4 regions of the Cellulosimicrobium sp. NPDC057862 genome follow, and region 4 is predicted to be linked to each of the others. Evidence: riboswitches for the same ligand, from Rfam matches in the RefSeq annotation. Region 4 holds a riboswitch; each other region holds the start of a gene.
What was found. Region 4 has a riboswitch for thiamine pyrophosphate ahead of ACFVN3_RS09935 (ECF transporter S component). Riboswitches for the same ligand answer to the same signal wherever they lie in the genome.

Region 1 (3,464 bases), on a different contig from region 4:
CGGCCTGGATCGACGACGCGACGATGCCGTCGAACGTCGACGCGAGCATCGCGCGCAGCGCGAACGTGCCGGTGACGAACGCGACGCCGATCGTCACCGCGAGCACCGACAGGACGAGCTGGGCGCCGTGCGCGCGCACGCCGCGCAGCGCGATCCGGCCCATCATCGGACGGCCGCCGGTGCGTGCGCAGGTTCGGCGGCGTGCGCGCCCGCGGGCGCCACCGGCGTGAGGGCGCCGAGCGTGTCGAGGACGGCCTGCGTCGTCGGGTCGCGCAGCTCGGTGACGAGGCGACCGTCGGCGAGGAACAGGACGCGGTGCGCGTACGACGCCGCCGTGGGGTCGTGCGTGACCATCGCGACCGACTGGCCGAGGTCGTCCACCGAGGCGCGCAGGAAGCCGAGCACCTCCGCGGCGGCGCGCGAGTCGAGGTTGCCCGTCGGCTCGTCCGCGAACACGACCGCCGGCCGGGACACGAGCGCCCGCGCGCACGCCACGCGTTGCTGCTGCCCGCCCGAGAGCTCCGCCGGGCGGTGCCCGAGCCGCGGGCGCAGCCCCACGGCGTCGACCACGCGGTCGAACCACTCGCGGTCCACCGGCCGGCGCGCGATGGCCAGCGGGAGCACGATGTTCTCCTCCGCGGTGAGCGTCGGGACGAGGTTGAACGACTGGAAGACGAACCCGATGCGTGTGCGTCGGAGCCGCGTCAGGCGCCGCTCGCTCATCGCCGACACCGTCTCGCCGTCCACGACGACGGTGCCCGCCGTGGGGGAGTCGAGTCCGGCGAGGCAGTGCATGAGGGTCGACTTTCCCGACCCGGACGGGCCCATGATCGCGGTCAGCCGCCCCCGCTCGAGGTCGACGTCGACGCCGTCGAGCGCGCGGACCGTCGCCTCGCCGCGCCCGTAGGTCTTCTCGAGGCCCCGTGCGGTCGCGATCACGGGATGCTCCGGCGTGGTTCCGGAGACTCCTGCGGCTCCCGTGGCGTGCTCCGCGGACGCGGCGACGGTCGTCGTCGTACGCGTCGTCCCAGGTCTGCTGCTCATCGGTCCTTCACCCTCCTGCGTCGTCGGCCGGGGACCCCGGTCCGGTCGTCACGACCCTCCCGCGGGCGCGCGCCCGCGGGCATCGGGGACCGGCCCGGACCCTTCCCTGGTCGCCGCCGGGCCGCTCTCAGGGTTCTCTCAGGGGGATTCCCGAGGGGCGGCCCGGTGTAGGCTCGACGTGAACGACAGGGGAGCTCCTGGAGGAGCTGAGAGTGCGGACCACCGCAGACCCTCGAACCTGATCCGGTTAGCACCGGTGGAGGAAGTCGGGATCTCGATCACCTGCTCGTGCGGTCGCCCGCGCTCGCCGGAGCACGGGTCGCACGGGTCGGTGGACCCCTCCTGAACGTCCTGGGAGGACACATGCAGCGCACGACCGCCCGCACCCGCCGGGCCCGGTCCCTCGCCACCGGCGCGGGGACGACCCTTGCCCTCCTCGCGCTCGCCGCGTGCAGCGGCGGCGACGACGGCGCGGGAGGCGACGACGCGTCGTCGGGCACGGGTGGGACCGTCACCCTCGTGACCCACGACTCCTTCGCCGTGAGCGACGAGGTGCTCGCCGCGTTCGAGGAGGAGAGCGGGCTCACCGTCGAGCAGGTCGCGCCCGGCGACGGCGGCGCGCTCGTCAACCAGCTCATCCTCACGAAGGACTCACCGCTCGGCGACGTCGTGTTCGGGATCGACAACACGTTCGCGTCGCGCGCGATCGACGAGGGCGTGCTCGACCCGTACACGCCGGACGGCCTCTCCGACTCCGCGGCGCAGTACGCGGTGGGCGACGGAGGTGAGCTCACTCCGGTCGACCTCGGCGACGTGTGCGTCAACGTCGACCACACGTGGTTCGCCGACGCGGGGATCCCCGAGCCCGTGACGCTCGAGGACCTCGCGAAGCCCGAGTACGAGGACCTGCTCGTCGTGACGAACCCTGCGACGTCGTCGCCCGGGCTCGCATTCCTCCTCGCGACCGTCGGCGCGTTCGGCGAGGACGGGTGGGAGGACTACTGGGCCGACCTCCGCGCCAACGGCGTCAAGGTCGTGGACGGGTGGTCGGACGCGTACTACGTCGACTTCTCCGGCTCCGAGGGCGCCGGGCCGCGCCCGCTCGTGCTGTCGTACTCGACGTCGCCCGCGTTCACGCTCACCGAGGACGGCTCCGCGTCCACGACCGGCGCGCTGCTCGACACGTGCTTCCGCCAGGTCGAGTACGCGGGCGTGCTCGCGAACGCGAAGAACCCCGAGGGCGCGCAGCAGCTCGTCGACTTCCTCGTGAGCGAGGCGTTCCAGTCGGACGTGCCCGGCCAGATGTACATGTACCCCGCCGACGACGCCGTCGCGCTGCCCGACGGCTGGGCCGAGTTCGCGCCGCTCGCCGACGAGCCCTTCGAGGTCGCGCCCGCCGACGTCTCGGCGCACCGCGACGAGTGGATCAAGGCATGGACGGCGACGGTCGTCGACTGACGCCCGGTCCACGAGCGACCACGGCTCTACCTCGCGAGGTAGAGCTGTGGTCGCGCGAGGTAGAGCCGTGGTGAGGGGCCGGGCGGTCCGGCGGGGTGGCGTCGGGCGCGCGGTGCTGTGGGGTCTGGCGGCGGCGGTGCCGCTGGTGTTTCTCGGGGTGTTCTTCGCGTGGCCGGTCCTCACGCTCGTGGCGCGCGGGTTCGTCGGGGACGACGGCGGCCTCGACCTGTCGGGGTTCGCGGAGGTGTTCTCCCAGCCGCGGACGTGGCGCATCCTCGGGCTGACGCTGTGGCAGGCGGTGCTCGGCACGGTGTTCTCCGTGCTGCTCGGCGTGCCCGGCGCGTACGTGCTGTACCGGTGCCGGTTCCCGGGGCGACGGGTCGTGCGCGCGCTCGTCACCGTGCCGTTCGTGCTCCCGACCGTCGTCGTCGGCGTCGCGTTCCGGTCGCTGCTCGTGCAGGGCGGCCCGCTCGGGTTCCTGGGGCTCGACGAGACGTTCGCGGCGATCGTCGTCGCGCTCGTGTTCTTCAACTACTCCGTGGTGGTGCGCACGGTCGGCGGGCTGTGGGAGCACCTCGACCCGCGCGCCGAGCAGGCCGCCCGGGCGCTCGGCGCGACGCCGTGGCGCGCGTTCCGCACCGTGACGCTCCCGGCGCTGACGCCGGCCATCGCGAGCGCCGCGTCGATCGTCTTCCTCTTCTGCGCGACGGCGTTCGGCGTCGTGCTCGTCCTCGGCGGCATCCGCTACGGGACGATCGAGACGGAGATCTGGATCCAGACCACGCAGTTCCTCGACCTGCGCACCGCCGCCGTGCTGTCGGTCGTGCAGCTCGTGGTGGTCGCGGCGGCGCTCACCGTCGCGAACCGCACGCGGGCCCGGCGCGAGCGCGCCCTGAACCTGTCGTCCTCGGCGTCGTCCGCGCACCCGCTGCGCCTGTGGCGCGACGGCCGTCCGACGGGCG
Region 2 (3,464 bases), on a different contig from region 4:
GGCGCGGCCTCCTGGCCCAGGATCACGACCGTGCCGTCCGGGTCCTGCACGCGTGCGACGCGCTCGCCCCACGGCTGGTCCGTCGGCGGCTCGAGCACCGGGACGCCGGCCGCCGCGAGGTGCTCGACAGCTCGGTCGCAGTCGTCGACGTACACCCACAGGACGACCCGGGTGTCCGCGGGGGGTGGGTCGCCCTGGCCCAGGCCGAGCGGCGACCCGCCCACGCGCACGCTGACGTACACCGGCGGGCCGTCCGCGGGGAACGCGTACTCGACCGTCCCGCGCAGCAGGTCGCGGTAGAAGCCGAGCGACCGGTCGAGGTCGGCGACGGTGAGGATCGGGAAGAGGCTGCGGAACATCGGCCTGGCTCCTCGGTGCGCTGGGCAGGGGTGCTCCCATCGTGCGCGCCCGACGCCGAGCGCGCGCCCCGGGGCGCGTGCGCTCAGCGCTGCCTCAGCGCCGCCGTCCGGGCCGCGCGGACCGGTCTCAGTCCTTTGTGCGACCCACGGAGTCGTCGAGGAAGGCCCGGACGTCGGCGAGCTCGCGCGCGTCGATGCCGTGCGCGAGGCCGGGGTAGACGCGCTCGACGAGCGTCGAGCGGCCTGGCAGCCACGCGGCCGTGCGGTCGATCGCGTGCGGCGCGATGACGCGGTCGTCGGCGCCGCGGCCCCAGAAGACGGGCGGGCGGGAGGCGGCGAGCGCGGCGTCGGCGGGCTGCTCCGCGGCCTGGACGAACCCGCCGAGGACGACGGTCGCCGCCACGCGCTCGGGGCGCGTGCGCAGGAGCTGCGTCGCCACGAGCCCGCCCTGGGAGAACCCGACGGGGACGACCTGCCGCTCGGGACCGAGCTTGGCGTCGACCCACGCCCAGACCGCCGCGGTCGCGCGCGCCACCGGCTCCGGGTCGGGGTCGCCGGGCGTGTCGATCGGGAACCAGGCGAACCCGCCGTGCGGGAGCGCGAGCGGGGCGCGCAGCGAGACCCAGGGCGCACCGAGGTGCGGGCCGAGGCCCGCGAGGTCGTGCTCGTGCGAGCCGAACCCGTGCAGCAGGACGACGACGGCGCCCGACGCGGGCGGGTTCGTCAGCCCCGCGTCGGACCGGACCGCGACGAGCGTGGCCGGTGCGCTCATCGCGCGAGCAGCTCGTCGGTCGTCGTGCCGGGCACGGCGAGCGTGACGCGCGTGCCCCACGGGTCGTGCACGACGACGGAGCGACCGTCGTCGGCGTGCTGCAGCCCGCGGGCGCGCAGGCGGGCGACGAGCGCGTCGAGGTCGTCGCGGCCGGGGACGGTGATCGCCACGTCGCCGAGCCCGAGGCTCGCGGCGCGCGGGCCGGCGCCCGCGCTGTTCCAGACGTTCATCGCGACGTGGTGGTGGTACCCGCCCGCGGACGCGAACAGGGCGCCGCTGTACTCGGTGACGGTGGCCTCGAACCCGACGGCGTCGACGTAGAAGTCGTGCGCGGTCGCGATGTCGCCGACCTGGAGGTGGACGTGCCCCACGCGCCCGGCGAGCGAGGGCCCGGCGTCGAACGTCTCCTGGTCGAGGTGCGTGCGCAGGTAGGCGTTCGGGTCCAGGAACTCGGTCGCCATGACGATCTGGCCCCGCTCGCGCACCCAGGTCTCGCGCGGGCGGTCGGTGTACAGCTCGACGCCGTTGCCCTCGGGGTCGGTGAAGTAGAACGCCTCGCTGACGAGGTGGTCGCTCGACCCGACGAACGATCCCCGGCGGTCCTGCGCGGCGCGGTAGACGGTCGCGGCGAGGCTCGACGCGTCGTCGAACAGGAACGCGGTGTGGAACAGGCCGGCCTGGCGCCGGTCGACGGCGGGCAGGCCGGGCGTGTGCACCAGGCGCAGCATGGGCGTCGTGCCGCGGCCGAGGACGCGGTGCACCTCGGTGCCGCGCGAGCGCTCCTCGAGGGGCGCGAGCGCGAACGCGCCCGTGTAGTAGGACGTCATCTGCTCGAGGTCGCCGACGCGCAGCGTGACGGCGTCCATGCTCGTGGACGGGGACAGGAGGCGGTCGGTCGGCGCGCCCGGGGTGCTCGTGGTCATGTCTGCTCCAACTTGTTGTCGCTACAACTATATTCCCACACGTCGCCGGATGCTCCCGACACGGGCGGTGCTTCCTTGCTAGGGTCGCGACGAACCACGCGGGGCGTCCCGCCCGGGCGACCGGGCCGAGGGACTGAGACGAGCGGTACGGCCGCCCGGACCCGTCGAACCTGATCTCGCTAGCACGAGCGGAGGAACGTGGGCATGACGACGCCTGCTGCCATCACTGTGAACCCCGTCCGCACGGACGACCCGACCGCGCTCGTCCGGAGGGGGGAGATCGGCTTCACGGTCGACCTCGCCCGGCGGTACGCGCACCTCTTCGACGAGTTCTACGACCACCCGTTCCTCGCCGGGCTGCGCGACGGGTCGGTCGAGCCGGCCGCGGTACGGCACTACGTGGGCCAGGACCACCAGTACCTCACGGCCTACCTGCGCAGCTACGGGCTCGGCATGGCGCTCGCTCCCGACCGCGAGTGGGCCGCGTACTTCCACGAGAAGGCCGGGTTCCTGCTCGACGACGAGTCGCACGCCCACCACGCGATGTGCGACTTCCTCGGCGTGACGTACGAGGAGGCGCAGACGAACCGCCTCGCCCCGAGCGCGCAGGCGTACGTCGACCACATGCTCGCCGCGGGCCGCGACTCGCTCGGCGTGCTGCTCGCCGCGCTCCTGCCGTGCCCGTGGACCTACATCTGGTCGGCGCGGCGGTTCTGGCTCGCCGAGCGGGAGACGACGCCCGGCGCGATCGGGGACGACCACCCGCTCGCGGGCTGGTGGGAGTTCTACGCCGCCGAGCGCACCGAGGGCGTCCTGGACGACCTCCGGGCACGCCTCGACGCGCTCGCCGCCGACGCCGGGGAGGCGGAGCGCGCGCGCATGGAGCGCGCGTTCGAGCTGAGCTGCCGGCACGAGATCCGGTTCTGGCAGATGGCGTGGTCGCTCGAGCGGTGGTGACGCCCCTCCCGGGCCGGTGAGCGCCCGACGTCGGGCCTTACGCCAGCAGCAGATCCCCGCCCGGGTGCCTCGGCACCCGGGCGGGAGCGCGGGTAGCGTGACCGCATGGACGCGACGAGCGCGGCGCCGGGCCCGGCGCCGATCGCAGTGCCGAGCAGAGCGACGGCGAGCCCCCGGTCCCGGGAGGGCGGGCGGCCGGAGCCGCTGCTGCGCCACGTCATCGGCGGGATCCTCCGGCGGGCGCGGCTCGCGCAGGGTCGCACCCTCGTCGACGTCGCGGCCTCCGCGCGCGTCTCCACCGCCTACCTGTCCGAGGTGGAGCGCGGCCGCAAGGAGGCGTCGTCCGAGGTGCTGGCCGCCGTCTGCGGCGCCCTCGGCCTGCGCCTCGTGGACCTCGTGGCCCGCACGGGGGAGGAGCTGCGCCCCGTCGCCCCGGTGCGCGTGCTCTCGTCC
Region 3 (3,464 bases), on a different contig from region 4:
GCGCGGCGTGAGCTGGGACTGGGTTCCCGCGCGGCCGGGCGAGGAGGACGGGTCCGACGGCGGGCCGTCCCCCGCCCTGCGCCGCGCCGTGACCGTCCTCGCCGTCCTGCTCGCCGCGGCGCTCGCCGTGTACTGGGTGACGGTCGGGCTGCGCCAGCAGGCGGACGCGTGCGTGGTCGACCGCCCCGACGGCGTCGCGATCCGTGACGTCGACGCGCGGTGGCGCTGGGTCCCGCCGGGCTACGAGTGCGTCTACGCGACGGCCGAGGAGGACGTGGCCCGCGCCTGACCGACGTGACCGCAGCTCGCGCCCGGTCCGTGGGTCAGCGCGGCACGACCGGCGACGAGGCGTGCAGGTGGTCGACCGGCCCCCGGCCCGTCCCGACGCGCAGCGCCGCCCCGCCGCGCAGCGCGCCGGTGAGCCACTCCTTGGCCTCGCGCGCCGCGTCCTCCCAGCTCTGGCGCTGGGGGCGCAGGGCCGCGAGCGCGGCGGAGAGCGAGCACCCGGTGCCGTGCGTGTGGGGCGTGTCCACGCGCTCCGCGTCGAACGTCGTGACGGTCGGCGCGTCGTCCGGGGACGGACCGGCCGGCACGACGAGGGCGTCCGGTGACGTCGCACCGGTGAGGTGGCCGCCCTTGAGCAGCACGACGGCGCCGCTCGCCGCCGCGTAGGAAGCGGCCTGGGCCAGCGCGTCGTCCCACGTCGTCGCGACGTCGCGTCCCGCGAGGACGGCGAGCTCGGGGAGGTTGGGGGTCACGACGTCGGCCCGTGCCGCGAGGTCGCGCACGGCCTGCTCCGCGCCCGGGTCGAGCAGGCGGTGCCCCGACGTGGCGACCATGACGGGGTCGAGCACGACCCAGGGCCGCGGGAGCCCGCCGTCGGACCGGGCCGCGGCGAGCGCGTCGAGCCACGCCCCGATCTCGCGCGCGTTCGCCTCGTCGGCGACCATGCCGATCTTCACGGCGTCGATCTCGACGTCGTCGGACACCGCGTCGAGCTGCTCACGCAGGAACGCGGGGCCCGGGACGTGCACGGACCGCACGCCGTGCGTGTTCTGCGCGACGAGCGCCGTCGTGACGGCCATGCCGTAGGCGCCGTGCGCGGCGAAGGACTTGAGGTCCGCCTGGATGCCCGCGCCCCCGGTCGGGTCGGTCCCGGCGATCGACAGCACGCGCGGCCGCGAGGGCCGGACGTCGGGGTCGACGTCGGGACCGGGGGTGCGGCCGGCCGCGGGCGGAGGGGCACTGTCGCGCCGGGGTGCGGGGTCGTGCTGGGGCAGGGCGAGCGTCATCGCCGGACATCCCTTCGCTGGTACGAGCCAGAGCAGGTTCGACGGGTCTCATCTCAGCCCTCGTCGGGGCACCCCGTGTCGCTCGCCATGCTACGTCCTGCGTGCCGGACACCCGCGCTCGGTCTCGCGCCGCACCGGGCTGCGTGCGCGACCCCTCCCGGAGGACGCCTCAGGCCTGGTGGATCGCCTCGCCCGCGATCTCGAGGCCGATCTTCTTGCCCACGAGGAACCCGCCGGTCTCGAGGAGCACGTTCCAGACGAGGCCGAAGCTCTCGCGGTCGATCTCGCCCGCGGCGTGGAAGCCGAAGATGTCCCGGCCGTACGGGTCGCGTCGCGCTCCCCCGTACTGCATCGACAGCACGGTCCGGTGGGTGACGCCGCGGACGGTGAGCAGCCCGTTGACGAGGAACCGCCCCGCCTGTGCGGCCCGGGGCTGGACGCGCTCCTGCGCGAGCTCGGCGCGCTCGGGCGAGCGGTTCCGCAGCCGCGCCCACGCGAGGATCTGGTCCTGCTGCTCACCCTGCCAGTCGATCGAGGTGCTGCGGAACTCGATCGTCGGGTAGGCGTCGACGTCGAGGAAGTCGGGGCTGCGCAGGTGCGCGTCGCGCTCCTCGTGGTGGGTCGTGAGGCTCGCCGTCTCGATGCTCGCCGACACGGCCGACGCGATCGGGTCCTCGCCCACCAGGATCGTCGCGCTCGCCCGGGTGAACTCTCCCCGGACGGGCGACACCATCATGTGCATCCCGGTGAACCCGATGCGCTTGTGCGCCTCGTCGAGGGCGTAGGTGCCGGCCTCGGGAACGGTGAGGCCGTTCCACTGCCGGACAGGGCGTGCCGTCGTCATACGTCGCTCCCGGGCGTCGTCGAGCCGCGACGTCGGTGTCCGCCCGGTACTGGTCAGGTGTCCAGGACAGCATCCCCGATGAGTGGATGAAGTTTCAACTAGGTAGCGGGTGATCTCCCCCTCGCTTCTTCTGGCCGCGGCCCTCGGACGACCGCCCCGAACGCACGAGCGCCGCCCGACCGGACAGGTCGGGCGGCGCTACGGTCCTGCGACGCGGCGGGTGGCGACAGGGCGGTCGCCGCGACGTCAGCGAGCCGGGAGCTCTCCCGGCATCGGGTCGTCCGCGCCCCAGCGCGTCACGCGCAACCGGCGCGCGTCGGGCCCTGGCAGCGAGTCCCCGCGGCCCGCGGCCTCGTCCGCCGCGGCACGCAGCGACTCCGGCGTGTCGTGGGTCACGCGGACGAACGCGCCCGAGAACGCGTCGAGCTCGCCCCGGGCGATCGCGACGACCATCTCGACCGTGCGCTCGACCGGGGTCCACTCGGTGCGGCCCTCGTGCATGGCCATCGACGCAGTCATGTCGGTCTGCACCACACCCGGGGACACCTCGAACGTGCGCAGCCCGCGCGCGTGGCCGGACCGGTGGAGGTTCGCTCCCAGCCGCAGGAGCGCCGTCTTGCTCGCGTTGTACGCGCTCGCACCGTCCATGTCGTGCGAGCCCGCGCCGCTGTTGAGGTCGACGACGCGGCCCCCGCCGCGCGCGAGCATCCCCGGCACCACGGCGCGTGCGAGGAGGAACGGGCCGCGCACGTTGGTCTCGACGATCGCCCACCACTCGTCGGGGTCGGCCTCCCAGAGCGGCACCTCGGCGTCGACCCGACCCGCGTTGTTGACGAGGAGGTCGACGCCCCCGAGCGCGGACTCCGCCTCGGCGACGGCGGCCGCGACGGCCTCGGCGTCGGTGACGTCCGCGGTCACGACGACCGCACGCCCGGAATTGCTCCCGTCGAGCGCCGCGATCTCGTCCGCCACGCCCGCGAGCCGGCCGGCGTCGCGCGCGAGGAGCGCGACGTCGAGACCGGCCGCGGCGAGACCGACGGCGATCGCACGGCCGATGCCGCGCGAGGCGCCGGTGACGAGCGCCGTGCGGGCGGGCGCGACCTCCACCGCGCCCGCACCGGACTCCGCGCTCACGCCCGCAGCTCCGCGCCGACGCGCTCGCGTGCCACCGTCACGGCGCCCTCGCGAACACGTGCCACGTCGTCCGCGGTGAGCGTGCGGTCCGCGGCGCGCAGCCGCAGCGAGAACGCGAGCGACTTGCGCCCGGCGCCGACCTGCTCGCCGGTGAAGACGTCGAACAGCGCGACGTCCTCGACCAGGTCGCCCGC
Region 4 (3,464 bases):
ACCATCGCGACGGGATCGTCCGTCGCGGTCACGACGACGCCCGTGGTGCGCTCGAGCCCGGCCAGGCCGCGCAGGAGCGTCGACTTGCCGCCCCCGTTGGGCCCCACGACGGCGAGCACCTCGCCCACGCGGACGTCGAGGTCGACGTCGCGCACGACGGGGTGCCCGGTCCGGCGGGCGCGCCCCGCGGTGAGGCCGCCCCGGTGGACGGCGAGCCCGCGCGCCCGGAGCGCGACCGGACGCTCCGAGCCCGGCGCAAGCCCGGCCGGGTCCCGGCCCGAGCTCGTCGGGGGTGCGGACGACGTCCGTGCGAGATCGACCAGCCACCCGTCGGTCGCCGGGGAGCCGAGCGGCCCCGGGGCACCCGCCTGCTCCAGGCGGACGGCGAGCGGCAGCCAGCACCCCAGGTCGGCGAGGTCGCGTGCGTGCTCGCGCAGGACGCGGTGCGTGGGGCCGTGCGCGACGACCCGGCCCTCGCGGCCCAGCACCAGGGTGGCGCCGGGCAGCGCGCCCAGGTCGTCCAGGCGATGCTCGACGAGCACGACGGAGCGGTGGGGGAGCCTGGCGGGCGACGCCTCGCCGTCGGGCCCGGGTGTCCGGGCGAGGCCGGCGACGAGCGCCCCGACGTCGTGCGCGGCAGCGGGGTCCAGGAGCGCGGTGGGCTCGTCGAGGACGACGAGCTCCGGGTCGGCGACGAGCGCGGCGGCGACCGCGACGCGCTGCGCCTCACCGCCCGACAGGGCGTGGGTCGGGCGGTCGCGCAGGTGCGCGGCGCCGACGGCGGCGAGCGCGGCGGTCGCACGGTCGTCCATGGTGCGGGGGTCGGCGCCGCGGTTCTCGAGCGCGAACCGCAGCTCCTCGTCCACGTGCGCCAGGCAGAGCTGGTCGCCGGGCCGCTGCTGGACCAGGCCCACGCGGGCGGCGAGCGCGGGCGGCGGCACCTCGCGCGGGTCGAGCCCGGCGACGCGCAGCCCGCCCGCGACGGTGCCCGGGAGCGTGTGCGGGACGACGCCGACGAGCGCACGCAGGAGGGTCGACTTCCCGCAGCCGGACGGGCCGAGGACGAGGAGGCTCGTCCCGGCCGGGACCGTGACGTCGACGGCGTCGAGCACCCGGGCGCCGTGGTGCCCGAGGCGCACGGTCACGGCGTCGGCTGTGACGGCGTCGGCCGTGGCGGGGTCCCGAGGGGCGGCCTCGGGTGTGTCGGGGGCGGCGCGCTCAGCCACGGCGGGCCGCGCCGATCGCGAAGGCGTCGAGGGCGCCGGTGCGCGCGAGCGCGTCGCCCAGGAGGCGGGCTGCGAGGCCGCACAGGACGACGCACGACACGACCTGGACACCCAGCCGGAGCATCGCGTAGTCCTGCCCGAGCCAGCCGAAGCGCACGGCGTTGAACGCGAACGTGACGAGCGCGGCGCTCACGCCGGACGCGACGAACACCCACCAGCCGAACCGGCGGTAGCGCGTGAGCGCGAACGGCAGCTCGGCGCCGAGGCCCTGGACCAGGCCCACGACGAGCAGGAGCGGCCCTGCGGGGGAGGCGAGGAAGACGACCTCGACGAGCGCGGCGAGGGTCTCGGCCAGGATGCCGACCCCCGGCTTGCGCACGACGTACGTGGCCAGCGGGCCGACGACGATCCACGCGCCCGCGAGGACGTTCGCGGCGAGGTCCGCGAGCGGGCCCATCGCGAGCTGCAAGGGGGCCCAGAGCTGCACGAACGCCCAGTACACGAACCCGAAGACGACGCCGAGCACGGCGATCAGCACCGTCTCGTGCAGGGTCAGGCCCCGCCGGCGCGCGGCAGGCGGGGGCGTCGCGGGGAGCACGTGGCCTGCGGTCCCGGTGGTCGGGTCGTCGGTCGTCCCGACGACAGCGCCAGGGGCGGCGCCCGGGGTCGTCTGCTGCGGGGTGGTGCGGGGCTCGGCCATGCGGTTCCCTCCGTCGGGCCCCCGGGGCGAGGGGTGCACGACGGCGCGTCACCGCCTCGGCCCGCGCGCACGGCCGGGCGCGGGGCGCGCGGGCACGAGCGCGCAGGGGACGGTGACGTCGGCCCTGCTCCCTTCGCTGGTACGAACCAGATCAGGTTCCACGGGTCTGCAGGGGGGACGGGTGTCCGGCCTGCACTCTCAGCGCTCGTGCGCTCCCCGGGGGCGTTCGGGCCCGACCCTAGGGCCTTCGTGCGCTCTCGACAATCCCGGCGTCTCAGCCCGCGGGACGGCGTGGCAGGGCGTGAGAGCGTGGCGGCATGACGAGGGACAACGACCCCGCCGCGGTCGCGGAGCTGGACCGTCTCGACGAGGCGGTCCGGTCCGCGCCCGCCGGAGACACGACGGCGCAGATCGCGCTGTGGCGGCAGACGACGCGGCTCGACACCTGGTTCTTCATCGCGCGGGGACCCGAGGACCGGCCCCGTCCGTACGCCGTGGGCGCGGCACAGGGGCCGATGGTCTGCCTCTACAGCAGCGCCGACCGGGCGCGGGAGGCCGCGGTCGCGCTGGGCGTCGTCGGCGAGGGCGCAGCGGTACCGCTGCTCGCGGTGCCGGTGCCGGACGCGATCGACTACGTCGCGTCGTTCGGCGCGGCCGGCGTCGTGGGCGTGACGCTCGACCACCCGCGGATCGGCCACCACGTCCCGCTCGCGAACCTGGGCCTGCTCATGGCGTGGGCTGCGGAGGACGCGCCGTGACGGCGCCGTGACAGCACGGAGCGGGTAGCGGACAGGCCGGTGCGGCCCCGTGTGAGGCGGTGGACCTCGCGGGGAACGCGCCACGTCCGAGCGACCTTGACACGCAATCGAACACCTGTTCGAATGCTCTCGTGCGGTGGGACGGACAGGCGATCGGCGCGGACGACGGAGCGCTCCCGGGGTTGGAGCGCGTCGGCCTCGTGCGCAGCGTGCGCACGCCGGAGTTCGCCGGCATCACCTTCCACGAGGTGACCGCCAAGAGCGCGTTGTCCAAGGTGCCGGCCATGTCGCGCATGCCGTTCCGCTGGACGGTCAACCCGTACCGGGGGTGCAGCCACGCGTGCTCCTACTGCCTGGCTCCCACCACGCCGGTGCTCCTGGCTGACGGCACCCAGCGCCCGATCGGCGAGCTGCGCGTCGGCGACGAGATCATGGGGACCGCGCCGCACGGCGCCTACCGGCGGTACGTGCGTACGCGTGTGCTCGACCGCTGGACCACCCGCAAGCGCGCCTACCGCGTGACGCTCGCCGACGGCACACGGCTCGTCGCGAGCGGCGACCACCGGTTCCTCACGGAACGCGGCTGGCGCCACGTCGTCGGCGGCGGGGGCCGCCGCGCCCACCTCGCCCTCGGCGACGTGCTCGTCGGCCCGGGCGCCGCGGCGCTCGCGGACGGCGCGGTCGCGCTCGAGGGGCGCGACGTGACCGGCGGCGACGCGCTGCGCGTGGACTCCCTCGAGGCCCTCGACGGTCCGGGAGAGGAGACCGACCTCGTCGACA

Region 1: another riboswitch for thiamine pyrophosphate. It lies ahead of ACFVN3_RS00345 (thiamine ABC transporter substrate binding subunit); the one in region 4 lies ahead of ACFVN3_RS09935 (ECF transporter S component).
Region 2: another riboswitch for thiamine pyrophosphate. It lies ahead of ACFVN3_RS20620 (TenA family protein); the one in region 4 lies ahead of ACFVN3_RS09935 (ECF transporter S component).
Region 3: another riboswitch for thiamine pyrophosphate. It lies ahead of thiD (bifunctional hydroxymethylpyrimidine kinase/phosphomethylpyrimidine kinase); the one in region 4 lies ahead of ACFVN3_RS09935 (ECF transporter S component).

The regions. Positions count from the first base shown of each region.
Region 1 is NZ_JBHVMH010000001.1:83,521-86,984, reverse strand. It holds gene ACFVN3_RS00355 (ABC transporter permease) at 1-163, opposite strand, end outside; gene ACFVN3_RS00350 (ABC transporter ATP-binding protein) at 163-1,044, opposite strand; TPP riboswitch at 1,222-1,326, shown strand; gene ACFVN3_RS00345 (thiamine ABC transporter substrate binding subunit) at 1,408-2,502, shown strand; gene ACFVN3_RS00340 (ABC transporter permease) at 2,570-3,464, shown strand, end outside.
Region 2 is NZ_JBHVMH010000034.1:4,291-7,754, reverse strand. It holds gene ACFVN3_RS20635 (VOC family protein) at 1-359, opposite strand, end outside; gene ACFVN3_RS20630 (alpha/beta hydrolase) at 487-1,131, opposite strand; gene ACFVN3_RS20625 (VOC family protein) at 1,128-2,054, opposite strand; TPP riboswitch at 2,144-2,268, shown strand; gene ACFVN3_RS20620 (TenA family protein) at 2,259-3,011, shown strand; gene ACFVN3_RS20615 (helix-turn-helix domain-containing protein) at 3,117-3,464, shown strand, end outside.
Region 3 is NZ_JBHVMH010000005.1:222,051-225,514, reverse strand. It holds gene ACFVN3_RS09605 (quinone oxidoreductase family protein) at 1-11, shown strand, start outside; gene ACFVN3_RS09600 (hypothetical protein) at 8-289, shown strand; gene thiD (bifunctional hydroxymethylpyrimidine kinase/phosphomethylpyrimidine kinase) at 324-1,292, opposite strand; TPP riboswitch at 1,285-1,378, opposite strand; gene ACFVN3_RS09590 (YceI family protein) at 1,462-2,136, opposite strand; gene ACFVN3_RS09585 (SDR family oxidoreductase) at 2,383-3,270, opposite strand; gene pheT (phenylalanine--tRNA ligase subunit beta) at 3,267-3,464, opposite strand, start outside.
Region 4 is NZ_JBHVMH010000006.1:52,056-55,519, reverse strand. It holds gene ACFVN3_RS09940 (ABC transporter ATP-binding protein) at 1-1,145, opposite strand, end outside; gene ACFVN3_RS09935 (ECF transporter S component) at 1,219-1,926, opposite strand; TPP riboswitch at 2,036-2,155, opposite strand; gene ACFVN3_RS09930 (hypothetical protein) at 2,244-2,684, shown strand; gene ACFVN3_RS09925 (Rv2578c family radical SAM protein) at 2,744-3,464, shown strand, end outside.